3 regions of the Streptomyces sp. NPDC002276 genome follow, and region 2 is predicted to be linked to each of the others. Evidence: riboswitches for the same ligand, from Rfam matches in the RefSeq annotation. Region 2 holds a riboswitch; each other region holds the start of a gene.
The links. A riboswitch is a leader RNA that binds a small molecule or an ion and turns the genes downstream of it on or off. The one in region 2 is predicted to bind cobalamin.

Region 1 (9,561 bases), on a different contig from region 2:
TTCACGAACGGTTTCCACGACACCGCCAACGCGATGGCCACCACCATCTCGACCGGTGCACTCAAGCCCAAGGTCGCGGTGGCCATGTCGGCCACCCTCAACCTGGTGGGCGCTCTTCTCTCCGTGGAGGTCGCCAACACGATCTCCAAGGGCCTGGTCGACGAGAGCGGCATCCGTCCCGAGGTCATCTTCGCCGCCCTGGTCGGCGCGATCCTCTGGAACCTGGTGACCTGGCTCGTCGGCCTGCCGTCCAGTTCCTCGCACGCCCTCATGGGCGGTCTGATCGGCGCCACCATCGCCTCGGCCGGCACCGGCGCGGTCCACGGCGACGTCCTGGTCACCAAGGTGCTGCTGCCCGCGGTCGCCGCCCCGATGGTCGCGGGCGTCGCGGCGCTGCTCGCCACCAGGTTCTCGTACGCACTGAGCAGGAACGCGGAGGGCGCGAACGGCAAGGCCGCCGACAAGGGCTTCCGTGTCGGCCAGATCGCCTCGGCGGGCCTGGTCTCGCTGGCCCACGGCACGAACGACGCGCAGAAGACGATGGGCATCATCACCCTCGCGCTGATCGCCGGCGGTTCCATCGCCCCCGACTCGGACCCGCCCACCTGGGTCATCCTCTCCGCGGGCCTCGCCATCGCGATGGGCACCTACATCGGTGGCTGGCGCATCATCCGCACCATGGGCAAGGGCCTGACCGACCTCCGGCCGCAGCAGGGCTTCGCCGCCCAGACCAGCGCCGCCGCGGTCATCCTGGCCTCCTCGCACATCGGCTTCTCCCTCTCCACCACGCACGCCGTCTCCGGCTCGGTGATGGGCGCGGGCCTGGGCCGCAAGGGCGGGGTCGTCCGCTGGTCGACCGCGACCCGGATGTTCGTCGCCTGGGGTCTGACGCTGCCGGCCGCCGCGCTGGTCGGCGCGCTCGCCGAGTCCGTGACCGACCTCGGCGACTGGGGCACCGCGCTGGTGGCCGTCTTCCTGGTCGCCTCCAGCACCGCGATCTGGCTGCTCTCCCGCCGCCAGGTGGTCGACGCCTCGAACGTCAACGAGTTCGAGGAGCCGGCCGGCGTGGTCACCACCGCGATCGCCGCCGTCACCCCGCCGCCCCCGTCGGTCGCCCTCTCCGAGGGCCTCACGGCGACGATCCCCTCGCCGCCCACCGCCGTGAAGTCCGACCCGGCGACCCCGGCGCCCCCGCCGGCCGCCGCCGTCTGAGCCGGACACCCGGTCCCCCGGCCCCCCGGTCACTCAAGGAAGCAGGAACATGGACATCGACTGGGCAGCCCTCGGCTCCGTCTTCGGCGTCAGCCTCGTGGCCACCGTGGCCCTGGTGGCCGTCTTCACCCTCGGCATCACCGCCCTCTCCCGCCGCGAACGGGCCACCGCCCAGGGCGACTCCGCGCCCCTCGCCCTGACCGGCGCGTACGCCTGCTTCGCGGCCTGCGCGGCGGCGGTGGCGTACGGGATCTACATCATCGTGGCCTGACCTGCCGTCAGCACCGACCGTGCCCCCTGGACATCACGTCCGGGGGGCACGGTTTTGTATTGCCGTCCCGACCCTTGGTCATCCTTGCTATGGTCTGCGTCACATTGGAACGTACCGAATCGACATGTGTCATACTGAGTACTACTCGACCGACAATCATCTATACGGATAGCAGCCAAAGAACGGGTATCTATCCGCCGCTGTCGCTTCGATGCCTTCCGATCCGCCCATGCATCGAGCAGCACGGAAGAAGGAAAGCCATGGCCAGGGAAGTCGATCCGAGCCTCAACCGCCGCAGGCTCCGCATCGAGCTACGCCGAGCCCGTGAAGCAGTCGGCTTGACCCAGCGCGACGCAGCCGAGGCCGTGGAATGGTCGTTGTCCAAGATCATCCGAATCGAGGCGGGCACCGTCAGCGTGTCCGTCACCGACCTGCGCGCACTGCTCCAGCAGTACGAGGTCACCGACGAGACCCTGATCGCCGAGCTGGAGGAGGCGGCACGCGGATCGAAGGGCCAGTCGTGGTGGGCGCCGTACGCCGACCTGGTCAGCCCGCAGTACGCCCAGTACCTGGGATACGAGAGTTCCGCGACCACTGTCCAGGCGTTCAACCCGCTGGTCGTACCCGCCCTGTTGCAGACAGAGGACTACGCCTCGGCGCTGATGAAGGGCCAGGCCGTCGAGTCCCAGGTCCGCCGGGCGGTCGAGCTCAGGACCGCCCGTCAGGAACGCATCTTCGAGCAACCCGACGGTCCACGGACCTACTTCATCGCCGACGAGTCCACGCTCCGTCGGTATGTCGGCGGTCCCTCCGTGATGCGGCGCCAACTGGAGCACGTCAAGGCGATGGCCCACCACCCCCAGGTGAGCCTGCAAGTCCTTCCGTTCACGGCGGGCTCCTTCTTCGGCACAACCGCGCCTTTCGTGCTCCTCGCGTTCAAGGACGACGACGACCTGCTCTACATCGAGGGCAGTACCGGCAGCGTGGCCAGCCGTGACGACCTCGAACTCATCGCCCGTTACCAGGAGAGCTACGCGGAGATCAGCAGCGCCGCGTACGAAGGTGATCAGGTCATCGAACTGATCGACGAGATCATCACAGGCATGCGTTCCAGCTGAGCCCGGGACGACGACGTCATCGGGCGGTGTCAAGGAGGGCCTATGTGGGTCTTCGACAGGTTTCGCGAGGGGTTGCGGTGGCACGACGCCGCGAGAGCCCTTCCCGGGACCGAAGAGCCACCTTCCGGCGCAGCCGAAGACCCCGAGGGCACCGAGCCGCCCGCTGACGACGTCGCCCTGCGGTCGGCCGCGATGCGCGACACCGGATGGACCCACAACCTGGCCCGTATCGAGGAGACCCGGGTCCAGCAGGACATACAGAAGGAACGCGCGGCCACCGACCAGCGGATCAGGCAGCGCACAGCGGGCTGGCTGCTGGGGTCGGGCACCGCTCTGCTCTTCCTGATCGCCGGCGTCCCGGTCGCGAAGGCCGTTCAGGGCCAGGCCGTCACGACCCTGGGCGTCTGGACGCTGCTGCTGCTTCTGGTGCTCGGGGCGGGCGTCGTGGTGGGCATCTTCTTCCTCATCGGCCGTCTGCTCCGGGACGGTGCGCAGCACACGGCGGACGGCCGGGTCAGCGACGCCACTGCCTGGTCAGATCCGCCGCGACTTCCCGATCAGCGGGCGGCTCCCGCCGGCTCTCCCGCACCCGGGGTCGATACCCAAGAGTCCGGAGGCGGTCGGTGAGTGGTGCGCTGCCCCACCACAGGCCGGCCGCCGCCGCCAGCACCAGCGTGACGCTCGCCCAGACCACCGCTCTTGTGTCGCGTCCCGGCGCCAGGAGCGCGGCCAGGGCCCCGCCCGCCACCGCTACCGCTCCCGACGTCAGACACACCAGTACCACCACGGCCGTCTCACGCCTCTTCGGATCCCTGGTGGAACGCCGGACCCGTGGTGACGAGACGCCTCTGGTCCACCCACCGTGCATCTGCCCACCCCTCCCGTCACACGGGACGACCTGTCAGAGGTCGTCCCGGCCCCGCGACACCAGCCGCTCCAGGAAAGCCGCCCAGGCCGTACGACCGACGGTCAGCCCGAGCCCCTGGCGCCGCTTCGAGTCACGGACTCGTACGGTTTCCGCGTCAACCGCCCACTCCACGCACTCCCCCGAAATTGACGTGGAGTAGCTGCTCTTGCACCAGTGCAGGTGCACCTGTCCCGGCTCGTTCGACTGTGTACGCCACGTGGATGGATACCCATCGACCACACCGACCTCCCCTACCGAGTGTCAGCGCCTCGACGTCGACCGGTCTCCGCGCAGCAGCGTATCGCTCCGCTGAGGGGCCGCGAAGGTGGCTCGTGACCGTCGCTCGAAACAGGGGGCGCCCGATCGCATCAGCTCTCGCCCCCGTCACGAAGTCACCCCACGTCGTTCCTCGGCGCTCTCCAATTGTCCTGACCGCTCGCTCTGTTCGCCGGTCCGCTGTGCGGCTCTCCCCGGTCTCTTTCCCACTCCACCGAGTGGGGACGCGTCATGCCCCGCGACATCCCTCCCCTATGAGCCTCGGCACACTCCTCCGCCCCAGGTCAACAGCAAGTTGACGCCCCTTCCAACACCGTGGTGGACTGCCGGAGCCATGTACGGCGGCAGGAGAGGAAGCCGGTGCGAATCCGGCGCGGTCCCGCCACTGTCACCGGGGTAGACAACCCCGGGAGCCAGGAACTCTCACCGCCGGTCTCGTCGAACCAGGGCGTGGACACCCTGAGTGAGGACATATCGCCATGCTCGGCTGCCGTTCGAGGTCCCGTACCAGCACAGTGCCCGACTCAGCGATCGGCTGACCCGATGCGTGCCGATCGCGTCTTCGCGTACGGCGCCGCCGCCGGCCTTCTCGGTGACCACCTGCTCGGCGATCCCCGCCGCGGGCATCCGGTCGCCGCGTTCGGCCGTGCCGCCGGTGCCGTGGAACAGCTGCTGTGGCGCGACCACCGAGGCTGGGGCGCCCTGCACACCGCCGTGTGCGTGGGCGGCACCGTCTCCCTGGCCGCCGTAGCCACTTCGGCCCTACGACCCTCCCGTACGGCCTCTGCCGCCCTCACCGCCGCCGCCACCTGGGCGGTCGTCGGCGGGACCTCCCTCGCGCGCGAGGCCGGGGTCATCGGGCGGGCGCTGGAGGCCGGTGACATCGAGGCCGCGCGGGCGCGCCTCCCGCACCTCTGCGGACGCGACCCGCAGGCCCTCGACGCCGACGGGATCGCCCGGGCGGTCGTCGAGTCCGTCGCCGAGAACACCTCCGACGCGGTGGTGGGCGCCCTGGTGTGGGGCGGCATCGCCGGTGTCCCGGGTCTGCTCGGCTTCCGCGCGGTGAACACCCTGGACGCCATGGTCGGCCACAAGTCGGCCAAGTACCGCCGCTACGGCTGGGCTTCGGCCCGCCTCGACGACGTGGCCGGCTGGCCGGGCGCCCGCCTCACCGCCGTCCTCGCCACCGTCGCGGGCGACGACCCGCGCGGAGCGGTACGCGCCTGGCGCACCGACGCCCCCAAGCACCCGAGCCCCAACGCCGGTCCCGTGGAAGCCGCTTTCGCGGGCGCCCTCGGCGTGCGACTGGGCGGCACGCTCTCCTACGGCGGCCGGGTCGAGCACCGGCCCGTACTCAACGGCGCCGGACGCGCCGTAGCCGTACCGGACATCGACCGTGCCGTACGACTGTCCCGGCGCGTCGGCTGGCTCGCGCTCGGAGTCAGTGTCGCCGGGCGGCTGTTGCTGCCGAAGGGACGGAAGTCATGAGCGGCGGCGGGCTGTTGGTCGCGGGCACCACCTCGGACGCCGGGAAGAGTGTCGTGACCGCCGGGATCTGCCGGTGGCTGGTGCGGCAGGGCGTGAAGGTGGCGCCCTTCAAGGCCCAGAACATGTCCCTGAATTCGTTCGTGACGCGCGAGGGCGCCGAGATCGGCCGGGCGCAGGCCATGCAGGCGCAGGCCTGCCGCATCGAGCCGACCGCGCTGATGAACCCCGTTCTCCTCAAGCCCGGCGGCGACCGCACCAGCCAAGTCGTCCTGATGGGCAGGCCAGTTGGCGAGATGAGCGCGCGCGGGTTCTTCGGGGGGTCTGGGGGGTCGTCCCCCGGGGAAGGGCTGCACGGCGGGCGACAAGAGGCGCTGCTCGGCACGGTGTTGGACTGTCTCGCCGAGTTGCGGGGCACGTATGACGCGGTGATCTGCGAGGGCGCGGGTTCGCCCGCCGAGATCAATCTGCGGCGGACCGACATCGTGAACATGGGCATCGCGCGCAACGCGCAACTGCCCGTTCTCGTCGTCGGCGACATCGACCGCGGGGGTGTCTTCGCCTCCTTCTTCGGGACGGTGGCGCTGCTCAGCCCTGAGGATCAGGCCCTCGTCGCCGGGTTCCTCGTCAACAAGTTCCGGGGCGATGTGTCGCTCCTGGAACCGGGGTTGGACATGCTGCACGGCCTGACCGGGCGGCGGACGTACGGCGTGCTGCCGTTCCAGCACGGGCTGGGGATCGACGAGGAGGACGGGCTGCGCATCTCGTTGCGCGGCACCGTGCGCGAGTCGAACACCGCGCCGCCGGTCGGCGAGGACGTGCTGCGGGTCGCGGTCTGCGCGATTCCCCTCATGTCCAACTTCACCGACGTGGACGCGCTGGCCGCCGAACCGGGCGTCGTGGTGCGGTTCGTGGACCGGCCGGAGGAACTGGCCGACGCCGACCTCGTCGTGATCCCCGGGACCCGGGGGACGGTGCAGGCGCTGGAGTGGCTGCGGGAGCGGGGACTCGCGGCCGCCCTCGTCCGCAGAGCCTCGGAGGAACGGCCGATCCTCGGCGTCTGCGGCGGCTTCCAGATCCTCGGCGAGCACATCGACGACGAGATCGAGAGCCGACGGGGCTCGGTCGACGGACTCGGAGTACTCCCCCTGCGCGTGCGCTTCGCGCGCGAGAAGACCCTCACCCGGCCGGTGGGCGAAGCCCTAGGCGAGCCGGTCGAGGGGTACGAGATCCACCACGGGGTTGCCGAAGTCCTGGGCGGAGAAGCCTTCTTGGACGGCTGCCGGGTCGGCCAGACCTGGGGCACGCACTGGCACGGCTCGCTGGAGTCGGACGGGTTCCGGCGGGCGTTCCTGCGCGAGGTGGCCGCCGCCGCGGGGCGCCGGTTCGTACCGGCCGCCGACACCTCGTTCGCCGCGCTGCGCGAGGAGCAGCTCGACCGGCTCGGCGACCTCATCGAACAGCACGCGGACACGGACGCGCTGTGGCGGCTCATCGAGTCCGGCGCGCCACAAGGACTGCCTTTCATTCCACCGGGAGCGCCCGCATGAGCACAGTGTTGTTGTTGTCGACCGCCGACACGGATCTGCTGGCGGCCCGCGCCTCCGGCGCCGGGTACCGGATCGGCAACCCGTCCCGCGTGGACGCCACCGACGAGTTGCCCGCGCTCATCGCGGCCTCGGACATCGCCGTCGTACGACTGCTCGGTGGCAAGCGGGCCTGGGAGGACGGGCTCGCCGTGCTCAAGGCCTCGGGCATCCCGACCGTGCTGCTCGGCGGAGAGACCGTCCCCGACGCGGAGTTGATGGCCGAGTCGTCGGTACCGGCCGGTGTCGTCGCCGAGGCGCTCAGGTACCTCGTCGAGGGCGGGCCGGACAACCTGACCGAACTCGCCCGCTTCCTCTCCGACACCGTGCTGCTCACGGGCGAGGGCTTCGAGGCGCCACAGCAGATGCCCGAGTACGGCGTCCACGGCGAACCCGAACTCGACACGGTCCGCCCGACGGTCGCCGTGCTCTTCTACCGCGCCCACGAACTGAGCGGAAACACCGCCTTCGTGGACACCCTGTGCGAGGCGATCGAGGCGAAGGGCGCCAACGCCCTTGCCGTGTACTGCGGTTCACTGCGCGGCGCCGCATCAGGTGTGTACGAGCTCCTCGACGGAGCGGACGCCCTGATCACCACCGTCCTCGCGGCCGGCGGCACGCACGCCTCGGAGGCGTCCGCGGGCGGCGAGGAAGGGGCATGGGACGTCGAGGCGCTCAGCATCCTCAACATCCCTGTCCTGCAAGGGCTTTGCCTCACCACTTCACAGGCTGCGTGGGAGGCGTCCGACGCCGCGCTCTCCCCCATGGACGCGGCGATGCAGGTCGCGATCCCCGAGTTCGACGGGCGGCTGATCACGGTCCCGTTCTCCTTCAAGGAGCAGGGACCGGACGATGTCGCGGTCTACGTCGCCGACCCCGAGCGGGCCGCGCGGGTCGCCGGAATCGCCGTACGGCACGCGAAGTTGAAGCACAAGCCGAACGCCGAGAAGAAGCTCGCGCTCGTCTTCACCGCCTACCCGACCAAGCACTCGCGCGTCGGCAACGCGGTCGGCCTTGACACCCCCGCCTCGGCGATCCGGGTGCTGGACGCGCTGCGGGACGCCGGTTACGGGGTCGACGGACACCCGGACAACGGGGACGAGTTGATCCACCGGCTCATCAACGCCGGTGGCCACGACGTGGAGTGGCTGACGGAGGAGCAGTTGGCCGCCGCGCCCGCGCGGGTGCCGCTCGCCGACTACCAGGCGTGGTTCGACAAGCTCGAACCGTCCCTCAGGCAGGGCATGTTGGACGCGTGGGGCGAGCCGCCGGGCAATCTCTACGTCGACGGCGACGACATCGTGCTGGCGTCCCTCCAGTTCGGGAACGTCGTCGTGATGATCCAGCCGCCGCGCGGCTTCGGCGAGAACCCGATCGCGATCTACCACGACCCCGACATGCCCCCGTCGCACCACTACATGGCCGCGTACCGCTGGCTGGACAACAGCTTCGGCGCGGACGCGATCGTCCACATGGGCAAGCACGGCACCATGGAATGGCTGCCCGGCAAGGGACTTGGGCTGAGCGGCGGCTGCGCGCCGGACGCCGTCCTCGGCGAACTCCCCCTGATCTACCCGTTCATCGTGAACGACCCGGGCGAGGGCACCCAGGCCAAGCGGCGCGGCCACGCCACGGTCGTCGACCACCTGGTGCCGCCGATGGCGCGTGCCGACACGTACGGCGACCTGGCGAAGCTGGAGCAACTCCTCGACGAGTACGCCCTGGTGTCCGACCTGGACCCGACGAAGGCACCGGCCGTGCGCGCGCAGATCTGGACGCTGGTGAAGGCGGCCGAGCTGCATCACGACCTGCATGTGGACGACCAGCCGGACGACGCGGCGTTCGACGAGTTCGTGATGCACATCGACGGCTATCTGTGCGAGATCAAGGACGTGCAGATCCGCGACGGTCTGCACATCCTCGGCGGCGGGCCGGTCGGCGAGGCACGCGTGAACCTCGTACTGGCCGTGCTGCGCGCCTCGCAGGTGTGGGGCGGACAGGCCAACGCGCTGCCCGGGCTGCGGGCCTCGCTGGCCGAGCATTTCGGGCTGGTCGAGAAGGAGTTGCTGGCCGAGCCGGGCGCGCCGGTGAAGGTCCCGGTGGAGCTGAGCGAGTTGGTCGAGGGACCGGCGCGTTCGGCGGCCGACGCGATCGACCTGCTGGAGCAGCTGTGCCGCCGGTTCGCGGAGGGCATGGAGTCCCAGGAGTGGGAGGTCACGGCCGTCCCGGCACTGGTCCGTGCCGTCATCGGAACCGAACTCCCGGCCGCCGTCGCGGTGTTGGAGTTCGCCTGCGACGAGGTGGTCCCCCGCCTCGCCCGCACCACCGACGAGATCGACCACATCCTCAAGGCGCTGGACGGCGGTTACGTCCCGGCGGGGCCCTCGGGCTCCCCGACCCGCGGTCTGGTCAACGTCCTGCCGACCGGCCGGAACTTCTACTCCGTCGACCCCAAGGCCATTCCGTCCAGGCTGAGTTGGGAGGTCGGGCAGTCCCTCGCGGACTCGCTCGTGCAGCGCTACCTCCAGGACAACGGCGAGTTCCCCAAGTCCGTCGGCCTCACGGTGTGGGGCACGTCCGCGATGCGCACCCAGGGCGACGACATCGCCGAGATCCTCGCGCTGCTGGGCTGCCGTCCGGTCTGGGACGACGCCTCGCGCCGGGTGACCGGCTTCGAGGTGGTCCCCGTAACGGAGTTGGGCCGCC
Region 2 (9,561 bases):
CGTGACCTGCTGCTGGAGTTGGTCGTCGAAGAGCTCCGGCTCCTCCTTGCGGACGGTGTCGACGACCTCGAACGCGAAGCTCATGTGCATGGTCTCGTCGCGGAACACCCAGTTGGTGCCCGTGGCCAGACCGTGCAGGAGACCCCGGCTGCGGAACCAGTAGACGTACGCGAACGCGCCGTAGAAGAACAGGCCTTCGATGCATGCGGCGAAGCAGATCAGGTTGAGGAGGAAGCGGCGGCGGTCGGCCTGGGTCTGGAGGCTGTCCAGCTTCTCGACCTCGTTGATCCACTTGAAGCAGAACTCGGCCTTCTCGCGGATGGAGGGGATGTTCTCCACCGCGTCGAAGGCGGCGGCCCTGTCCTCGGGGTTCGGGAGGTAGGTGTCCAGCAGCGTCAGGTAGAACTGGACGTGCACGGCCTCCTCGAAGAGCTGACGGCTCAAGTACAGCCGCGCCTCGGGGGAGTTGATGTGCTTGTACAGCGTCAGCACGAGGTTGTTCGCCACGATCGAGTCGCCCGTCGCGAAGAACGCGACCAGCCGCCCGATCATGTGCTGCTCACCCGGCGTCAGCTTCGCGAGGTCGGCGACGTCCGAGTGGAGGTCGACCTCCTCGACGGTCCAGGTGTTCTTGATCGCGTCCCGGTAGCGCTCGTAGAAGTCCGGGTAGCGCATGGGGCGGAGGGTCAGTTCGAAGCCCGGGTCGAGGAGGTTCTTCGCAGTCATATCTGTCGGCGCGAAGCGCTGTCCTTCAGGGGCGGTGGTCGGGCGACGGGTGGGCATTACTGGCAGGCCTCGCAGGACTCGGGGTTTTCCAGGGAGCAGGCGACCGCGTCTTCGTCGGGGGTCAACTGCTGTACGGGGATGGGGGTTTGGGTTTGGGCCTGGGCCGCGCGGGCGATGCGGGTCGCCGGGCGGGAGCGCAGGTAGTACGTCGTCTTCAGGCCCTGCTTCCAGGCGTACGCGTACATCGAGGAGAGCTTGCCGATCGTCGGCGTCTCCAGGAACAGGTTCAGGGACTGGGACTGGTCCAGGAACGGAGTGCGGGCGGCGGCCATGTCGATCAGGCCGCGCTGCGGGATCTCCCACGCCGTGCGGTACAGCGCACGGACCTCGGCGGGGATCCAACTGAACGCCTGCACCGAGCCGTTGGCGTCACGCAGCGCCTCCCGGGTGCGGGCGTCCCACACGCCGAGCTGCTTCAGCTCGTTCACCAGGTAGGAGTTGACCTGGAGGAACTCACCTGACAGCGTCTCGCGCTTGAAGAGGTTCGAGACCTGCGGCTCGATGCACTCGTACACGCCCGCGATGGACGCGATGGTGGCCGTGGGGGCGATCGCCAGCAACAGGCTGTTGCGCATGCCGACTTGGGCGATACGTTCCCGCAGCGCGGCCCAGCGCTCGGGCCAGGTCAGCTCCACGTCGTAGTGGTCGGGGTGCAGGACGCCCTGCGCCGTACGGGTCTTCTCCCAGGCCGGCAGCGGGCCGTTGCGCTCGGCGAGGTCGGCGGAGGCCTCGTACGCGGCGAGCATGATGCGCTCGGCGATCCGGGTCGAAAGTGCCTGCGCCTGAGGGGAGTCGAAGGGGACGCGGAGTTTGAAGAAGACGTCCTGGAGACCCATCGCGCCGAGACCCACCGGGCGCCAGCGGGCGTTGGAACGGCCCGCCTGCTCGGTCGGGTAGAAGTTGATGTCCACGACCCGGTCGAGGAAGGTGACGGCGGTGCGGACGGTCTCGTCCAGCCGTTCCCAGTCCAGCTCACCATGGGTGACGAACGCACCCAGGTTCACCGAGCCCAGGTTGCAGACCGCCGTCTCGCCGTCGTCCGTGACCTCCAGGATCTCCGTGCAGAGGTTCGAGGAGTGGACGGTGTGGCCCGGCTCGGCGGTCTGGTTGGCGGTGCGGTTGGCCGCGTCCTTGAACGTCATCCAGCCGTTGCCGGTCTGCGCGAGGGTGCGCATCATGCGGCCGTAGAGGTCACGGGCCGGGATGGTCTTCTTGGCCAGGCCCCGCGCCTCCGCCTCGCGGTAGGCCGCGTCGAACTCGGCGCCCCACAGGTCGACCAGCTCGGGCACGTCGGCGGGGGAGAACAGCGACCAGATGCCGTCCTCGTTGACCCGGCGCATGAACTCGTCCGGGATCCAGTGCGCCAGGTTCAGATTGTGCGTACGGCGGGCGTCCTCACCGGTGTTGTCCCGCAGCTCCAGGAACTCCTCGATGTCGGAGTGCCAGGTCTCCAGGTACACCGCGGCGGCACCCTTGCGCCGGCCGCCCTGGTTCACCGCGGCGACCGAGGCGTCCAGCGTCTTGAGGAACGGGACGATGCCGTTGGAGTGCCCGTTCGTGCCCCGGATCAGCGAACCGCGGCTGCGGATACGGGAGTACGACAGCCCGATGCCACCGGCGTGCTTCGAGAGACGGGCGACCTGGTGGTAGCGGTCGTAGATGGAGTCCAGCTCGTCCAGCGGGGAGTCGAGGAGGTAGCAGGACGACATCTGGGGGTGCCGCGTACCGGAGTTGAAGAGCGTGGGGGAGGAGGGGAGGTAGTCGAGGCGGCTCATCAGGCGGTAGAGCGCGGCGACTTCGTCGAGCGCGCGCGTCGAGTCGTCCTCGGCGAGACCGGCCGCCACGCGCAGCATGAAGTGCTGGGGCGTCTCGATGACCTTGCGGGTGATCGGGTGCCGGAGGAGGTAGCGGCTGTGGAGGGTACGGAGCCCGAAGTAGCCGAAACGGTCGTCGGCACCCTCATCGAAGGAGGCGGCGATCAGCGCGTCGAGACGGGCCGCGTGGAGCGTCACGAACTCGGCGGTGCGGTCCGCGATCAGGCCCTCGCGGTGGCCCACGGCGACGGACTCGGTGAACGTCGTCACGCCCTGGGAGGCGGCCTCGGCGGCGATGCTGACCGTCAGCAGCCGGGCGGCGAGCCGGGAGTAGACGGGGTCCTCGGAGATGAGGCCGGCGGCGGCCTCCGTGGCCAGTTCGCGCAGTTCCGTCTCGTCCGCGTGCGCGGACCGGCCGCGCAGTGTGGCGGCGGCGACCCGGCCGGGGTCGGCGTCGGGAAGGTCGGCGGTCAGCTCGGTCAGGGTCCGCAGGATCGCGGCGCCGGGACCGTCGGCTCCGGGAACGATCGCTCCCGGAACGTCGGCTACGGTCGCGATCGCCTCGTTCGCCTGGGTCGCTGATGCCGGCTCTGCTGGCGCGATGGTCACGGTGGGGCTCTCCCTCGCTCGGCACGGGGCCTTGCGGAGGGCAGGCGGCAGTACACGAGCGCACGGGGCGTCGCGTCCACCGGCCCACTCCACGAGGCCCGGACGTCATGCGCCCTGACCGGGTGGCCGGGCGCGCCGTCGGCAGGTCCTCGGACTGACCAGGCGTGCATATGCACGCAAGTACACCGTTGCGGGACAGTTCCGGATTCGCACCGGATTCCCCTGCGGCGACAGCGAGCATGAGCATACATCTTGTGCCGGGCAGTCGTGGCACCCCCAGATGTTGTGTCGCGGCTGTTTCAGAGCGTCAACTTGTAAGTGAGGAGAGTGATCTCGTCCAGCTCCGGCAGGGGGTTCCAGTCGCGCTCCGGGGTGCGGGTGAAACCGAGGCGTTCGTAGATGCGGTGGGCGGTGTGCATGGTGCGCTGGGTCGACAGGACGATGGCTGTGCAGCCCGCGGTGGCCCGTGCGCGGTCGATGCAGGCGCGGACGAGGGCCTCGCCGGCGCCCTTGCCGCGGGCCTCGCGGGCGATCGCCAGCATGCGGATCTCGGCCTCGCCTTGTCGCGCGATGTCTGCCATGGGGCCGCCGGACGGGACGAAGGTCACTCCGCCTAGGAGGTGGTCGTTCTCGACGGCTACGAGGACGTCGGCTGCGGCGGCTCGTTTTGCTACGGCTCTCAACTCGCCTAGGTATTCGTCGCTTTCGCCGAAGTCGAGGAGGCCGTCTTGTAGGTAGGCCTGGGCTGTGATCTCGCCCAGGGTTTCGTATTCGGTGGGGGCTGCTCGGCGGATGAGGATGTCCATGTAGGTGAGTGTGTACGAAAGAGCGGGCCGCCGAGGGGGGTGCTCTCGGTGGCCCGCTGCGGGTGCGTTGTGGCTGGGCGCGCAGTTCCCCGCGCCCCTGAGGTGGGATCAGTGACCGGCGATCACAGGTAGCTCTTCCTTTACCCCCCGGTCGCCTGCGTCTGCCGTGTAGTCCCCGGCGCTCGTCTCGTCCACGCCCTCCGGAGCCTTCAGGGCCTTCAGTACGAACGTCAGGACCACCGTGACCACGACGTTCAGGACGAACGCGGTCAGGCCGATGTAACCGATCTCGCCGATGCCCGGGATCTCCTTGGACGAGCCGCCGAAGTGATCCTGGGTCGGGGAGGCGACGCCGTAGGCCGCGAGCGTGCCGTAGAGCATGCCCACCGCCCAGCCCGCCAGGAGGGCCCAGCGGTGGAACCAGCGGGTGAAGAGGCCGCCCACCAGGGACGGGAAGGTCTGGAGGATCCAGATGCCGCCGAGGAGTTGGAAGTTGATGGCCACTGTCTTGTCCATCGTCAGGACGAAGGCCAGGGCGCCGACCTTCACCAGGAGGGAGACCAGCTTGGAGACCTTAGTCTCCTGGGCCGGGGTCGCGTCCGGGTTGATGAAGTCCTTGTAGATGTTGCGGGTGAAGAGGTTCGCCGCCGCGATGGACATGATCGCCGCGGGGACCAGCGCCCCGATGCCGATCGCCGCGAAGGCCACGCCCGCGAACCAGTCCGGGAACATGTTCTCGAAGAGCTGCGGGATGGCCAGTTGGCCGTTGGTGACCTTGACACCCGCCGCGATCGCCATGAAGCCGAGCAGCGCGAGCAGGCCCAGCATCAGTGAATACAGCGGCAGGATCGTGGTGTTGCGGCGGATCACGTTGCGGCTCTTGGAGGAGAGCGTCGCGGTGATCGAGTGGGGGTACATGAAGAGCGCGAGTGCCGAGCCCAACGCCAGTGTGGCGTACGTCCATTGGCCCGCCGGGGCGGGGACCAGACCGCCCGCTCCCGCCGCCTTGAACTTGGCGCCCGCCGCGCTGAAGATGTCGTCGAAGCCGCCGAGCTTGATCGGGATGTAGATGATCGCCACCGTGATCACGATGTAGATCAGGCCGTCCTTCACGAACGCGATCAGCGCGGGCGCGCGGAGGCCGGACGAGTAGGTGTACGCGGCCAGCACCGCGAACGCGATCAGCAGCGGCAGGTCCTTCACGAACCAGTTGGAGTTCGCGCTGCCGCCCACCCCCATGACGTCCAGCACGGCTTGGATGCCGACCAGTTGGAGCGCGATGTACGGCATCGTCGCGAGGATGCCGGTGACCGCCACCGCCAGCGACAGGCTCTTCGAGCCGAAGCGACCACGCACGAAGTCGGACGTCGTCACGTATCCGTGCTTGTGCGACACCGACCAGAGGCGGGGCAGGAACGTGAAGATGAGGGGGTACACGAGGATCGTGTACGGCACCGCGAAGAAGCCGGCCGCGCCCGCCGCGTAGACCGCCGCCGGTACGGCGACGAACGTGTACGCGGTGTAGAGGTCGCCGCCGAGCAGGAACCAGGTGACCCAGGTGCCGAACGACCGTCCGCCCAGGCCCCATTCGTCGAGGCTGTGCTCGTTGTCGGCCCGGCGCCAGCGCGCTGCCAGGAAGCCCAGGACCGTGACGGCCAGGAAGAAGAAGATGAAGACGGCGAGTGCGACGCCGTTCACGCCGTCGTTCACCGGTTACCTCCGTGGCGGGCCCGCTGGTCGCGCTGCCAGAGCTTGTAGGCGGTCATGGTCAGCGCCGTCGAGATCAGCACCCAGAGCATCTGGTACCAGTAGAAGAACGGGATGCCGATGAACGCGGGATCCGTCTTGGCGTAGGAGCCGACCCAGAGCAGCGCCACGAAGGGTGCGAACAGGCAGACGGCGATGACAGCGCGCACCGGTGTCACCACTGGTTGTCTCACTTCAGGCACATCTGACATATCGCGGCCGTCCCCTCACTGATCGCCTGGTGTAACGCGCAGGCAATGTAGGTCACGGTGTGACGCGAGCGAAAGACCCCGTCCGCATATCGTCATGTCGATTTTGTGAAGGCCTGACATCGGTGTCAACGTCAGGGGTCAACAGCACCGGAAGCCCTGCCTCGGGTCGGCCTCCTGACGGTCCGTCCGCATGCGCTCGAAGTCGCGTAGGCTCGGGACCTCCGCGTCCGGGTGGTCCCGGCGTACGTGTGCGACATACCGGTCGTAGGCCGATTCGTCGGTCAACTCCCGGACGTACCAGCGCACTCCGCTAGTCGCCCGCCTGAACGCCGACCACATCACGCGCCGCCGCCTCCTCTTCCTTCTCCGCCCGGGTCGGGATCAGTCCGGCCGGTGCCACGATCTTCGACTCGACGTACGGCGTCTCGCTCAGCGTGGAGAGCGCCGGGCGGCGGATGTGCCGAACGCAGATCCGAAGGGCGTCCGCGATCACGACCACGACCAGCACCGCGAGAATGGCCGAAAGCACTCCGTCCACCGTGGAGTTGGTGACGACGGTGTGCATGTCGTCCATCGACTTGGCGGGTGGCAGTACCTTGCCCGCGTCGATCGCGTCCTGGAACACCGAGCGTTGCTTGAAGAAACCGACCTTGGGGTCGCCGGAGAACACCTTCTGCCAGCTCGCGGTCAGCGTCACCGTCGCGTCCCAGGCGAGTGGAATCCCGGTGATCCAGGCCCACTTGAGGCGGCCGGACTTCACGAGGAGGGTGGTGCAGACGGCCAGGGCGACGGCGGCGAGCAGCTGGTTGGAGATGCCGAAGATCGGGAAGAGCTGGTTGATCCCGCCGAGGGGTTCGTGGACGCCGACCCAGAGGAAGTAGCCCCACAGTGCGCACACGATGGCGCTCGTCAGGGCCAGGCCCGGACGCCAACTCACGTTCCTGAACGGCCGATAGACGTTCCCCAGCATGTCCTGGAGCATGAACCGGCCCACCCGTGTGCCCGCGTCCAGCGCGGTCAGGATGAACAGCGCCTCGAACATGATCGCGAAGTGGTACCAGAAGGCGCGCAGACTCCCGCCGGTGACCTTGGCGAAGATCTCCGAGACGCCGACCGCGAGGGTGGGCGCCCCGCCGGTGCGGGACAGCAGGCTGGCCTCGTCGACGTTCTTCGCGGCCTGCGCGAGGTCGGCGGGGGAGATGTGATAGCCCCAACTGGTCACCACCTGCGAGGCGTTCTGCACGGTCGTGCCGATCGCGCCGGCCGGTGCGTTCATCGCGAAGTACAGGCCGGGGTCGATGATGCTCGCGGCGACCAGCGCCATGATCGCGACCGACGACTCCATCAGCATGGAGCCGTAGCCGATCATCCGGATCTGCGTCTCCTTCTGGATCATCTTCGGGGTCGTACCGCTCGATATGAGCGAGTGGAAGCCGGACAGGGCGCCGCAGGCGATCGTGATGAAGACGAAGGGGAAGAGGGAACCGGCGAAGACCGGGCCGTTGCCGTGCTTCGCGAAGTCGGTGACGGCGGGCATCCGCAGGTCGGGCAGGGCGACCACGACCCCGATGGCCAGCAGGGCGATGGTGCCGATCTTCATGAAGGTGGAGAGGTAGTCGCGCGGGGCGAGCAGGGTCCAGACGGGGAGGATCGAGGCGATGAAGCCGTACGCCACCAGCCAGATGACCAGCGTCGAGGGCGCGAGCGTGAAGGTGTCGGCCCAGGACGACTCGGCGACCCAGCGGCCCGCGACCAGGGCGAGCAGCAGCAGGGCCACGCCGATCAGCGAGACCTCGGAGACGCGGCCGGGGCGAAGTACCCGTAGATAGAAGCCCATCAGCAGGGCGATCGGGATCGTCATGCCGATGGAGAAGGTGCCCCAGGGGGAGGAGGCCAGGGCGTTCACGACGACCAGGGCCAGCACGCCGAGCAGGATGATCATGATGGCGAAGGTGGCCAGCAGGGCCGCCGCGCCGCCGAAGGGGCCTATCTCCTCGCGGGCCATCTGCCCAAGTGACCTGCCGTCACGCCGGGTTGAGAAGAACAGCACCACCATGTCCTGGACCGCGCCCGCGAAGATGACGCCGACGATGATCCAGATCGTGCCGGGCAAGTAGCCCATCTGCGCGGCCAGTACGGGTCCGACGAGCGGTCCGGCGCCGGCGATCGCGGCGAAGTGGTGGCCCAGCAGGACGCGGCGGTCGGTGGGGTGGTAGTCGATGCCGTTGTCGAGGCGCTCGGCCGGGGTGGCCCGGGTGGCGTCGACCTTCAGGACCTTGTACGCGATGAACCTGGCGTAGAAGCGGTAGGCGATGGCGTACGAGCCGAGCGCGGCGGCGACCATCCAGGCGGCCGACACGTTCTCGCCCCGCGCCAGCGCGAGGACGGACCAGCCCGCCGCGGCGACGAGTGCGACGAGGGTCCAGACGACGATGGTTCGGACGTTCGCGGTACGCACCGGGTTGTCCTCCCGTCCATGCGGCGACGGGAGGAACGTAGAGCAACCGGCGTAACTCCGTAAGTCCCTTGGTTCTATGGGCGCTTGAGTCGCGCCACGGACTAGTCCTGCGGGCGCTTCAGGCGGGCCACGAACTTGTAGCGGTCCCCCCGGTACACCGACCGCACCCACTCCACCGGCTTGCCCTCCTTGTCGAGGGAGTGGCGGGAGAGCATCAGCATCGGGAGGCCGACGTCGGTGCTGAGGAGGCCGGCCTCGCGCGGGGTGGCCAGCGAGGTCTCGATGGTCTCCTCGGCCTCGGCGAGATGGACGTCGTAGACCTCGGCGAGCGCGGTGTAGAGAGAGGTGTACTTGACCAGGGACCTGCGCAGCGCGGGGAAGCGCTTCGCGCTGAGGTGGGTGGTCTCGATGGCCATCGGCTCGGCGTTGGCCATGCGCAGGCGCTCGATGCGCAGGACCCGGCCGCCGGTGGTGATGTCGAGCAGGTCGGCGAGGGTGTCGTCGGCCGTGATGTAGCCGATGTCCAGGAGCTGCGAGGTGGGTTCGAGGCCCTGGGCCCTCATGTCCTCGGTGTAGGAGGTGAGTTGGAGCGCCTGCGAGACCTTCGGCTTGGCGACGAACGTGCCCTTGCCCTGGATGCGTTCGAGACGGCCCTCCACGACCAGTTCCTGCAAGGCCTGGCGGACCGTCGTGCGCGAGGTGTCGAACTCGGCGGCCAGGGTGCGTTCGGGCGGGACCGGAGTGCCGGGCGGCAACGTCTCCGTCATGTCCAGCAGGTGTTTCTTCAGGCGGTAGTACTTGGGCACGCGCGCGGTACGGACGGTAGCCCCACCCTCGTTCTCCGCACTGCTGACGTCGGTGCTCATGCTCCGCCTTTCCGGCTCCGGACAAGGGTCACTTCGTGATCCCTTCTGTATACCGTCGCGGTCGCTTTTGGTCTAGTCCACAAGGCCAAGTGGTCTAGTGGAGGAGAGTACTCCGGCGCGGTTGTTTTCGCTGCCTTCTTACTTAAAGGTTCCTGCATATGTAGGTCCCATAACGGCTGGTCAGGGCGGTTTCGGGAACCCTTGACAGGTCCTGTGGTCTGGTCCAAGCTCCCGGTACTGGTCTACACCATTGGTTCAGGTCCC
Region 3 (9,561 bases), on a different contig from region 2:
CTGATGTCGGCGTACGCCCGCAGGCTCCCCGGCGAGGTGATCGGCCGGATCGTCGGCCTCGACCCCGCCGACGTGCCCGGAGTCGTCCACGGCGGCCACCGCGCCGAGGAGTTGCTGTTCCGTCCCCTGGAGGAGGCCGAGCAGGTCGCCGCGGCCGAGGACGTCGTCGCGATGCAGCACACCCTCGACCGGTACGCACGGGAGCGCTACGACCAACCCCGCGAGGACCTCTGCTCGGAACTGGTCGCCTCCGTCGTCGAGGGGCCGCTCACCCTCGACCATCGGCACCAACTCGTCGCCGATCTCCAGAACTTGCTGATCGCCGGACACCTCACCACCACCGCGCTCATCGGCACGACCGTCCTGCATCTGCTCCGCCACCCGCGCCAGTGGGAGCTGCTGTGCGCCGAGCCCGAGCGCATCCCCGCGGCGATCGAGGAGGCGGCCCGCTACGACACCGCACTCCAGGGCTTCCGCAGGATCACCACCCGGCCGGTCGTCCTCGCCGGTACCGAACTCCCCGCCGGGGCAACGCTGTTCATCGCCTTCGGCGCGGCCAACCGGGACGAGCGGCGCCACCCGCGCGCCGACACCTTCGACATCACCCGCTCCCCGGTAGCCCGCCACCTCGCCTTCGGCCTCGGCGTGCACGGCTGCCCGGGCTCCCAGCTCGCCCGGGAGCAACTCCGGCTCACCCTGGAGGAGTTGACCCGCCGGCTGCCCGGACTGCGGCTCGCGGCGGACGGTCCGGTCACCATGCGGCCCACGATGATCCACCGTTCCCCGTACGCCCTGCACCTGACGTGGTGAGAGGAGCGGGCCCCGGGTGACTCAGGGCCGGTAGACCTTCCCCGGCTCGGCCTTGCCGGGCGCCAGCAGTTGCGGCACGGTCACGAACACGTACCCGCGTGCCTTCAACGCGTCGATGATGCCGGGGACGGCGGGCACGGTGCCGTCGTACAGGTCGTGCAGCAGGATGATCCCGTCCCGGGTGGCCTGGGCGAGGACGCGCTTGGTGATGAGGGCGGAGTCGGTGGTCGCGTAGTCCTTGGCGGTCACGCTCCACAGGACCTCCGAGAGGCCCAGCTCACGGCAGATCTTGTGCACGGTGTCGTCGGTGCGGCCCTGCGGCGGACGCATCAGCGTCGGCTTCTTGCCGGTGATCCGCTCTATCGCGTCGTCCGTGCGTCGCAGTTCGCCGCGTATCTGCGCGGGCGTGATCCGGGTCAGGATCTTGTGGTCCCAGGTGTGGCTGGCCACCTCGTGGCCCTCGGCCGCCATGCGCTCGACCAGCTCCGGGTACTTCTCGATGTGCCGCTTGCCGAGCAGGAAGAAGGTAGCCGGGACCTGCTTCTCCTTCAGGATGTCGAGCAGCCGCGCCGAGTGCTCGCTCGGCCCGGCGTCGAAGGTCAGCGCGATGCACTTGGCCTCCCGGCAGTCGACCGTCCCGAACCGAGCCTGCGCGGTGGCCGATACGGCGTGCGTCCGGGCGGCGGCGGGCGAGGTCGTGTCGAGCTTGGTGCACCCGCTCGACGCGAGGGCCAGCGAGGCGACCGCCACGAACATGCCGACGGCACGGAACCCGGACCGCGTTCTTTTCCTCTTCTTGCTCGAAGACCTCAGAGATGGCATGTCCAGACTATACACAGCGACTATATACAGTGTGTATAGCTGATCGGGGTGACCAGGAGAGGGACCCCCGTACCCCCGCGTCAGCGGCCCTCGGACCCCAACTCCCGTCCGAGCCGCAGGTTCCATCGCCCGGACTGTCCGCTGAGGTCGGTCGCGGTCAGCGGGGGCACGTCGAGTCGCCAGAAGGCGGGCCCGGGTGTGTCGAGGACCGTGACCGCCAGGGCCCGCACGAGTTCCTGTTCCACGACCGCGAGGGTCCGGCCCTCGAAGGTCGCCGCGGTCTCCAGCCACCCGGCCGCCCGCTCGCACAGCGCCCGCACCGACTCCCCGCCGTGGGGTGCCGCGCCCGGGTCCGACAGCCAGGACAGCACCGCGTCCGGCTCCCGTGCCATCACCTCGTCGAGGGTCAGACCCCGCCAGCGGCCCATGTCGAGCCCCGCCAACTCCGGTTCCGGGACGGCCGCGAGACCGAGCGCGGACGCCGTCTCCCGGCAGCGCGCGGTGGGGGAGACCAGCACCCGGTCGGCCGCCCCGAGCGAACCGGCGGCGGACTCGGCGCGGGCCCTGCCGCTCGGGTCGAGCGGACTGCCGTCGTCGAACCGGGCCTCCCGCAGGGAACGGTTCAACGCCGGTGAGATCAGGGTGATGCGGCTGGTCACTCGCTTGCTCCACTTCTCCGGACGGGGTGTACGGACATCGTCCCCCGGTACTGAGGGGCGGGGTCGGCCGGGAGGGTGCCCCCGGCCGACCCCGCCCCGTTCGTTCCTCGGGTCAGGAACCGGCCAGTTCCTCACGGACCGTGCGGGCCGCCGCGACCAGGTTCTCCAGCGACGCGCGGGTCTCGGGCCAGCCGCGGGTCTTCAGCCCGCAGTCGGGATTGACCCACAGCCGCTCCGGCGGAATGGCCTCAAGTCCCTTGCGCAGCAAGGCCGCTGCCTCGTCCGCGCCCGGCACGCGCGGCGAGTGGATGTCGTACACGCCGGGCCCCGCCTCGCGCGGATAACCGTGCTCGGCCAGCTCACGCGCCACCTGCATGTGCGAACGGGCCGCCTCCAGACTGATGACGTCCGCGTCGAGATCGTCGATGGCCCGCACGATGTCGCCGAACTCGGCGTAGCACATGTGCGTGTGGATCTGCGTGTCCGGCCGGACCCCGGCGGTGGTGAGCCGGAACGCCTCCGTCGCCCAGGCGAGATACGTCTCCCGGTCCGCCGCCCGCAACGGCAGCGTCTCGCGCAGCGCGGGCTCGTCGACCTGGATGACCGAAGTCCCCGCCGCCTCAAGGTCGTTGACCTCGTCGCGCAGGGCGAGGGCGACCTGCCGTGCGGTGTCGCCGAGCGGCTGGTCGTCACGGACGAACGACCAGGCGAGCATGGTGACCGGCCCGGTGAGCATGCCCTTGACCGGCCGCGAGGTGAGGGTCTGGGCGTACGTCGTCCAGCGGACCGTCATCGGCTCGGGGCGGGAGATGTCGCCGGCCAGGATCGGCGGACGGACGTAACGGGTGCCGTAGGACTGGACCCAGCCGTGCTGCGTGGCGAGGTAGCCCGTCAGCTGCTCGGCGAAGTACTGGACCATGTCGTTGCGTTCGGGCTCGCCGTGCACCAGGACGTCGAGGCCGGTCTTCTCCTGGAAGGAGATCACCTCGCCGATCTCCGCCCTGATGCGCTCCTCGTACCCGGCCGTGTCGATCCGGCTCGCCCTCAAGTCGGCGCGGGCGGCGCGCAGTTCGGCGGTCTGCGGGAACGAGCCGATCGTGGTGGTCGGCAGCGGCGGCAGACCGAGCCGCGCCCGCTGGGCGGTGGTCCGCTCGCCGTACGGCTGCGAACGGCGGGCGTCGGCCTCCGTGACGGCGGCGGTACGCTCCCGTACGGCGGGGTCCCGGGTGATCGGGGAGCCCGCGCGGGAGGCCAGGTCGGCCCGGTTCGCGGCCAGTTGGGCGGAGATCGTGCCGGTGCCCTGGGCCAGGCCCTTGGCGAGGGTGACGATCTCGCGGGTCTTCTGCCGCGCGAACGCGAGCCAGCGCAGGATCTGCGGCTCGATGTCCCGTTCGGCGGCGGCGTCGAGCGGGACGTGCAGCAGCGAGCAGGAGGCGGCCACGTCGACCCGGTCGGCGAGACCGAGCAACGTACCCAGCGCGGCAAGGGACTTGGTGAGATCGTTGACCCAGATGTTACGGCCGTCGACCACCCCGGCGACCAGCCGCTTGCCGGGCAGCCCGCCCACCGCGGCCAGCGCGTCGAGGTTGGCGGCGGCGGACCCGGTGAAGTCGAGCGCCAGCCCCTCCACCGGAGCCTTCGCCAGCACCGGCAGCGCGTCGCCGAGCCGGTCGAAGTAGGAGGCGACCAGCAGCTTCGGCCGGTCGGCGAGCGCGCCGAGGTCGCGGTAGGCGCGCTCGGCGGCGTTCAACTCGGCCGGGGTCCGGTCCTGGACGAGCGCGGGCTCGTCGAGTTGCGCCCACTCCGCGCCCGCCGCCCGCAGATCCGCCAGGACCTCGGCGTACACGGGCAGCAGCCGGTCAAGGAGCGTCAGCGGATCGAAGTCCGCGGCGACTCCGGGCGCGGGCTTGGCGAGCAGCAGATAGGTGACCGGGCCGACGAGCACCGGGCGCGCGGTGAGGCCCAGCGCGAGGGCCTCCCTCAACTCGTCGACCTGCTTGCCCGAGTCGGCGGTGAAGACCGTGTCGGGGCCCAACTCGGGCACCAGATAGTGGTAGTTGGTGTCGAACCACTTCGTCATCTCCAGCGGCGCCACATCCTGCGTGCCGCGCGCCATCGCGAAGTACCCGTCCAGCGCGTCGAGTTCGACGGCGGCCCGGTGGCGGGCGGGGATCGCGCCGACCATGACGCTGGTGTCCAGGACATGGTCGTAGTAGGAGAAGTCGCCGGTCGGCACTTCGTGAAGGCCGGCCTCGGCCAGCTGCCGCCAGTTGGCGCGGCGCAGTTCGGCCGCGGTGGCCCGGAGGGCGTCGGCGTCGACGCGGCCCTTCCAGTAGCCCTCGACGGCCTTCTTCAGTTCCCGGCCCTGTCCCTGACGGGGGTAGCCGTACACGGTGGCCCGTGCTGCCGCGGCTGCGGACTTCGCTGTCACGGAACTCTCCTTCGCGAGCTGTCTCCCTGAGATCCCGGGACGGAACGCGAGCGCGAAGGAAAGGGCACACCGGATGATGTGTACGCCGACCCGCCCACGAGGTCACCGGGATTCCGCGCACGAATGCTTCGCGCACGGGCAGTTGGCAGGTCTTCGGACTCGCGGGCACGCCCTCCGTCGAACCGGAGGACACCTACTGGCCGTCGCTTCCCAGATCCTGTCGCGGACCCAGTGCGTATGACGGCGGTCGTTCTCGCTTACCGCTGCGGGGCAGTCCCGGAATCTCACCGGGTTCCCTCTTGCGACGCGTCCGTCTGGCTGACGGGGCGAACCAGCTGCGTGGGTCAGCGTATTACAGCTGGTCCCCCAGGGTGGCCGGCTCGGGAGGATGCGGCCCGCCGCCGTCCTTGCCGTCCTGCGCGCAGGTTCGTGTCTGGTAGTGCTGGTCATTGGGGATGAACAGCACTCCGGCGACCTGCGCGGGGTGCTCGACGGCGAGCCAACTGTCGCCCGTGCGGTCGCCGTTCGGCCCGAACGCCTCGGTCGAGTAGACCGTCTCGCACAACAGGGCCACGCGCTTCCTGTCGACCGCGCAGACGTCCAAGGCGGGGCCGTTGAACTCGTCGGCGTCGTAGAACCGGAAGTGGAAGTGGACCTGGTCACCGTCGGAGGGCCGCTGCGGATGAGGCTCAAGGCGCCAGTCGACGATCTCGGCGGAGGCGCCGAGATGCTGCCCGTAGATGTCCTCGACCCGCACCCTGACAGCGGCCCTGCCGCGCTTCGCGGTGGTGTCGGAGCAGCCCCAGGTGGAAGAGCAGCCGGACACGGCGAGACTCGCCAGAGCCAGCGCCAACGGAGCGCCGACGGGTAACCGTGCGGGAAACACTCGGACGACCTCCGGTCGCGGTGGGTCAGCCGGGCCGGGGTCCGAAAGCCCGCAGGATCTGTTCGGCGGCCAGCGTCGCCGTCAACTCGCCCTCCCGCACCCGCCGTTCGAGGTCCGGGGCCAGTGAGCGTACCGCCGGATCCGCGTGCAGCCTGCCCAGCAGCTCGTCGCGGACCATCGTCCACGTCCAATCCACCTGCTGCTCGCGGCGCTTGGCGGCTAGGCGGCCGGTGGAGTCCAGCAGGGACCGGTGCTGTTCCAGGCGCTCCCAGACCGTGTCCAGGCCCGTGCCCTCACGGGCGCTGCAACTCAGCACCGGCGGGGTCCAGGCCGCGTCGACGGGGTGCATCAGCCGCAGCGCGCCCGCCAACTCCCTTGCCGCGCCCCGCGCGTCGCGCTCGTGCGGGCCGTCCGCCTTGTTCACGGCGATCACGTCCGCCAGCTCCAGGACGCCCTTCTTGATGCCCTGCAACTGGTCGCCCGTGCGGGCCAGGGTCAACAGCAGAAAGGAGTCGACCATGTTGGCGACCGCGGTCTCCGACTGGCCTACGCCTACCGTCTCCACGAGGACGACGTCGTAGCCCGCCGCCTCCATCACCACGATCGACTCCCGGGTCGCCTTCGCGACGCCGCCGAGTGTGCCCGCGGTGGGGGAGGGGCGGATGAAGGCCGCCGGGTCGACGGCCAGGCGTTCCATGCGGGTCTTGTCGCCGAGGATCGAGCCGCCCGTGCGGGTGGAGGACGGGTCTACGGCCAGTACCGCCACCCGGAAACCGAGCGAGGTGAGGAGCGTGCCGAACGCGTCGATGAACGTCGACTTGCCGACGCCAGGCACACCGCTGATCCCGATGCGCCGGGCCTTCCCGCTGTGCGGCAGCAGTTCGGTCAGCAACTGCTGTGCCATGGTGCGGTGTTGGGGCTTGGTCGACTCGACGAGGGTGATGGCGCGGGCCACCAGGGCCCGCTTGCCGTCGAGTACGCCCTTCACATAGGTGTCGACATCGATCACGGGGTGTGCCCGAGGTCGGTGGCCAGCCGCTCGACCAGGTCGTAGGCCGCGTCCGGGATCACCGTCCCGGGCGGGAACACGGCCGCCGCGCCCATCTCCAGGAGCGTGGGCACGTCCTGCGGGGGGATCACCCCGCCGACCACGATCATGATGTCCTCGCGGCCCTCCTCGGCGAGGGACTCCTTCAACGCCGGTACGAGGGTGAGGTGTCCGGCGGCCAGCGAGGACACCCCGACGACGTGCACGTCCGCCTCTACGGCCTGGCGGGCCACCTCGCCCGGGGTCTGGAACAGCGGGCCGACGTCGACGTCGAAGCCGAGGTCGGCGAAGGCGGTGGCGATCACCTTCTGGCCGCGGTCGTGGCCGTCCTGGCCCATCTTGGCGACCAGGATGCGCGGGCGGCGGCCCTCGGCCTCCTCGAACTCGGCCACGAGGGTGCGGGTGCGTTCGACGGACGGGGAGTCGCCGGCTTCGGTGCGGTACACACCGGAGATCGTACGGATCTGGCTCGCGTGCCGCCCGTACACCTTCTCCAGCGCGTCGGAGATCTCGCCGACCGTGGCCTTCGCGCGGGCCGCGTTCACCGCCAGCTCCAGGAGGTTGCCGGTGCTCTCGGCGGCCCGGGTCAGCGCGTGCAGGGCGTCCTGCGTGGCCTGTTCGTCGCGCTCGGCGCGCAACCGCCGTAGTTTCTCGATCTGTTGGGTGCGGACGGAGGAGTTGTCGACCTTGAGGACGTCGATCTCCTCGTCGGTCTCCACCCGGTACTTGTTGACGCCGATGACCGGCTGGCGCCCGGAGTCGATGCGGGCCTGGGTACGGGCCGCCGCCTCCTCGATGCGCAGCTTGGGGATGCCCGCGTCGATGGCCTTGGCCATGCCGCCCGCCGCCTCGACCTCCTCGATGTGCTGCCAGGCCCGGCGCGCGAGGTCGTACGTCAACTTCTCGACGTACGCGCTGCCGCCCCACGGGTCGATGACCCGGGTCGTGCCGGACTCCTGCTGGATGAGGAGCTGGGTGTTGCGGGCGATGCGCGCCGAGAAGTCGGTGGGCAGCGCGAGCGCCTCGTCCAGGGCGTTGGTGTGCAGCGACTGCGTATGGCCCTGCGTGGCCGCCATGGCCTCCACGGCCGTACGCGTCACGTTGTTGAACACGTCCTGCGCGGTCAGCGACCAGCCCGAGGTCTGTGAATGGGTGCGCAGGGAGAGGGACTTGGCGTTCTGCGGGTCGAACTGCTTGACCAGCTTCGCCCACAGCAGGCGCGCCGCCCGCAGCTTCGCGATCTCCATGAAGAAGTTCATGCCGATCGCCCAGAAGAACGACAGCCGGGGTGCGAACGCGTCCACGTCCATCCCCGCCTCGCGGCCCGCCCGGATGTACTCGACCCCGTCCGCGAGGGTGTACGCCAGCTCCAAGTCGGCCGTCGCGCCCGCCTCTTGGATGTGGTAGCCGGAGATGGAGATCGAGTTGTAGCGGGGCATCCGCTGCGAGGTGTAGGCGAAGATGTCGGAGATGATCCGCATCGACGGCTTCGGCGGATAGATGTAGGTATTGCGGACCATGAACTCCTTGAGGATGTCGTTCTGGATGGTCCCGGCCAACTTCTCGGGCGGTACGCCCTGTTCCTCGGCGGCGACGATGTACAGCGCCAGTACCGGGAGCACGGCACCGTTCATCGTCATCGACACGGTCATCCTGTCGAGGGGGATGCCGTCGAAGAGTTGCCGCATGTCGTAGATGGAGTCGATGGCGACACCCGCCATGCCGACGTCACCGGTCACGCGCGGGTGGTCGCTGTCGTAACCCCGGTGCGTGGGCAGGTCGAAGGCGACCGACAGGCCCTTCTGACCGGCCGCCAGGTTGCGCCGGTAGAACGCGTTGGACTCCTCGGCCGTGGAGAAGCCCGCGTACTGGCGGATCGTCCAGGGCTGGTTGACGTACATCGTCGGGTACGGGCCGCGCAGATACGGCGCGATGCCGGGGTAGGTGGCGAGGAAGTCCAGGCCTTCCAGGTCCTGCCCGGTGTACAGCGGCTTGACCGCGATGCCCTCCGGGGTCTCCCAGAGCAGATCGTCGCCGCCCGCCGCCTTCTTGACGGCGTCGCGCCACTCGTCGGGTCCGGCTTCGGTGGCCGGGGCCCCCAGCTCGATCCCGGAGAAGTCGGGGATGCGCCCGCTCGCTGCCATCAGGACACTCCCATGCGGTCGAGGGTGGCGGACAGTACGGCCACGGCGTCGCAGCCCGCGAAGACGTAGGCGTCGACACCGGAGTACTGCCCGGGACGGCCCGCGAGGAACACATGGCCGGCACCGGCCGACCTCAACTCCCCGGCGATCGTGGCCGCTTGCTCCTCGTACAGCGCGTCGCTTGAGCACAGGCAGGCCTCGGTGGCCCCGCTGTCCGCGAACGCGCCCTCGGTGACGGGCTCGATGCCGCCCGCCTGGAACAGGTTCGACGCGAAGGTGAGCCGGGCGGTGTGCGCGGCGGCCGGGCCGAGTGCGGCCAGGAAGATCCGCGGGCGGGAGCCGGTCGCCGCGAGGTGGGCGTCGGAGCGGGCGCGCAGGGCCTCGTAGGCCTCGTCGCGGCGCACGCGCGGCAGCCCGCCGGAGGGCTCCGAGGGGGCGGGTGCGCGTTCCGGGAGGCGTTCGGCGAGGTTCGGGAACTCGCTTACCCCGGTGATGGGTTCGCGGCGCTTGGCGAGCTTCGCGCTGCGGGCCGCCCAGGTCGTGGCGAGGTCGTCGCGGAGGCTGCCGGACCGCAACACGGCCGCTTGGCCGCCCTGTTGCTCGATGTGCTGGAAGAACTCCCAGCCCGCGTGGGCGAGTTCGTCCGTGAGCCGCTCCACGTACCAGGAGCCGCCCGCCGGGTCGATCACCCGGGACAGATGCGACTCCTCGACCAGGATCGTCGAGGTGTTGCGGGCGATCCGGCGCGCGAACGCGTCCGG

Region 1: it holds a riboswitch for cobalamin, as region 2 does, so the genes downstream of both, ACWIHT_RS18745 (cobalamin biosynthesis protein) here and ACWIHT_RS08545 (ribonucleoside-diphosphate reductase subunit alpha) in region 2, are expected to answer to the same signal.
Region 3: it holds a riboswitch for cobalamin, as region 2 does, so the genes downstream of both, metE (5-methyltetrahydropteroyltriglutamate--homocysteine S-methyltransferase) here and ACWIHT_RS08545 (ribonucleoside-diphosphate reductase subunit alpha) in region 2, are expected to answer to the same signal.

Annotation. Positions count from the first base shown of each region.
Region 1 is NZ_JBSFCQ010000006.1:413,800-423,360, reverse strand. Features, by position in the region: gene ACWIHT_RS18770 (anion permease) at 1-1,212, shown strand, start outside; gene ACWIHT_RS18765 (hypothetical protein) at 1,262-1,483, shown strand; gene ACWIHT_RS18760 (helix-turn-helix domain-containing protein) at 1,744-2,601, shown strand; gene ACWIHT_RS18755 (hypothetical protein) at 2,794-3,228, shown strand; gene ACWIHT_RS18750 (DUF397 domain-containing protein) at 3,503-3,694, opposite strand; cobalamin riboswitch at 4,087-4,226, shown strand; gene ACWIHT_RS18745 (cobalamin biosynthesis protein) at 4,328-5,272, shown strand; gene ACWIHT_RS18740 (cobyric acid synthase) at 5,269-6,819, shown strand; gene cobN (cobaltochelatase subunit CobN) at 6,816-9,561, shown strand, end outside.
Region 2 is NZ_JBSFCQ010000002.1:739,920-749,480, forward strand. Features, by position in the region: gene ACWIHT_RS08540 (ribonucleotide-diphosphate reductase subunit beta) at 1-726, opposite strand, end outside; gene ACWIHT_RS08545 (ribonucleoside-diphosphate reductase subunit alpha) at 783-3,209, opposite strand; cobalamin riboswitch at 3,333-3,456, opposite strand; gene ACWIHT_RS08550 (GNAT family N-acetyltransferase) at 3,509-4,015, opposite strand; gene mctP (monocarboxylate uptake permease MctP) at 4,124-5,725, opposite strand; gene ACWIHT_RS08560 (DUF3311 domain-containing protein) at 5,722-5,973, opposite strand; gene ACWIHT_RS08565 (YbdD/YjiX family protein) at 6,112-6,312, opposite strand; gene ACWIHT_RS08570 (carbon starvation CstA family protein) at 6,284-8,431, opposite strand; gene ACWIHT_RS08575 (GntR family transcriptional regulator) at 8,533-9,297, opposite strand.
Region 3 is NZ_JBSFCQ010000003.1:28,418-37,978, reverse strand. Features, by position in the region: gene ACWIHT_RS09370 (cytochrome P450) at 1-810, shown strand, start outside; gene ACWIHT_RS09365 (polysaccharide deacetylase family protein) at 832-1,566, opposite strand; gene ACWIHT_RS09360 (histidine phosphatase family protein) at 1,713-2,291, opposite strand; gene metE (5-methyltetrahydropteroyltriglutamate--homocysteine S-methyltransferase) at 2,404-4,722, opposite strand; cobalamin riboswitch at 4,850-5,073, opposite strand; gene ACWIHT_RS09350 (hypothetical protein) at 5,075-5,608, opposite strand; gene meaB (methylmalonyl Co-A mutase-associated GTPase MeaB) at 5,634-6,617, opposite strand; gene scpA (methylmalonyl-CoA mutase) at 6,614-8,800, opposite strand; gene ACWIHT_RS09335 (methylmalonyl-CoA mutase family protein) at 8,800-9,561, opposite strand, start outside.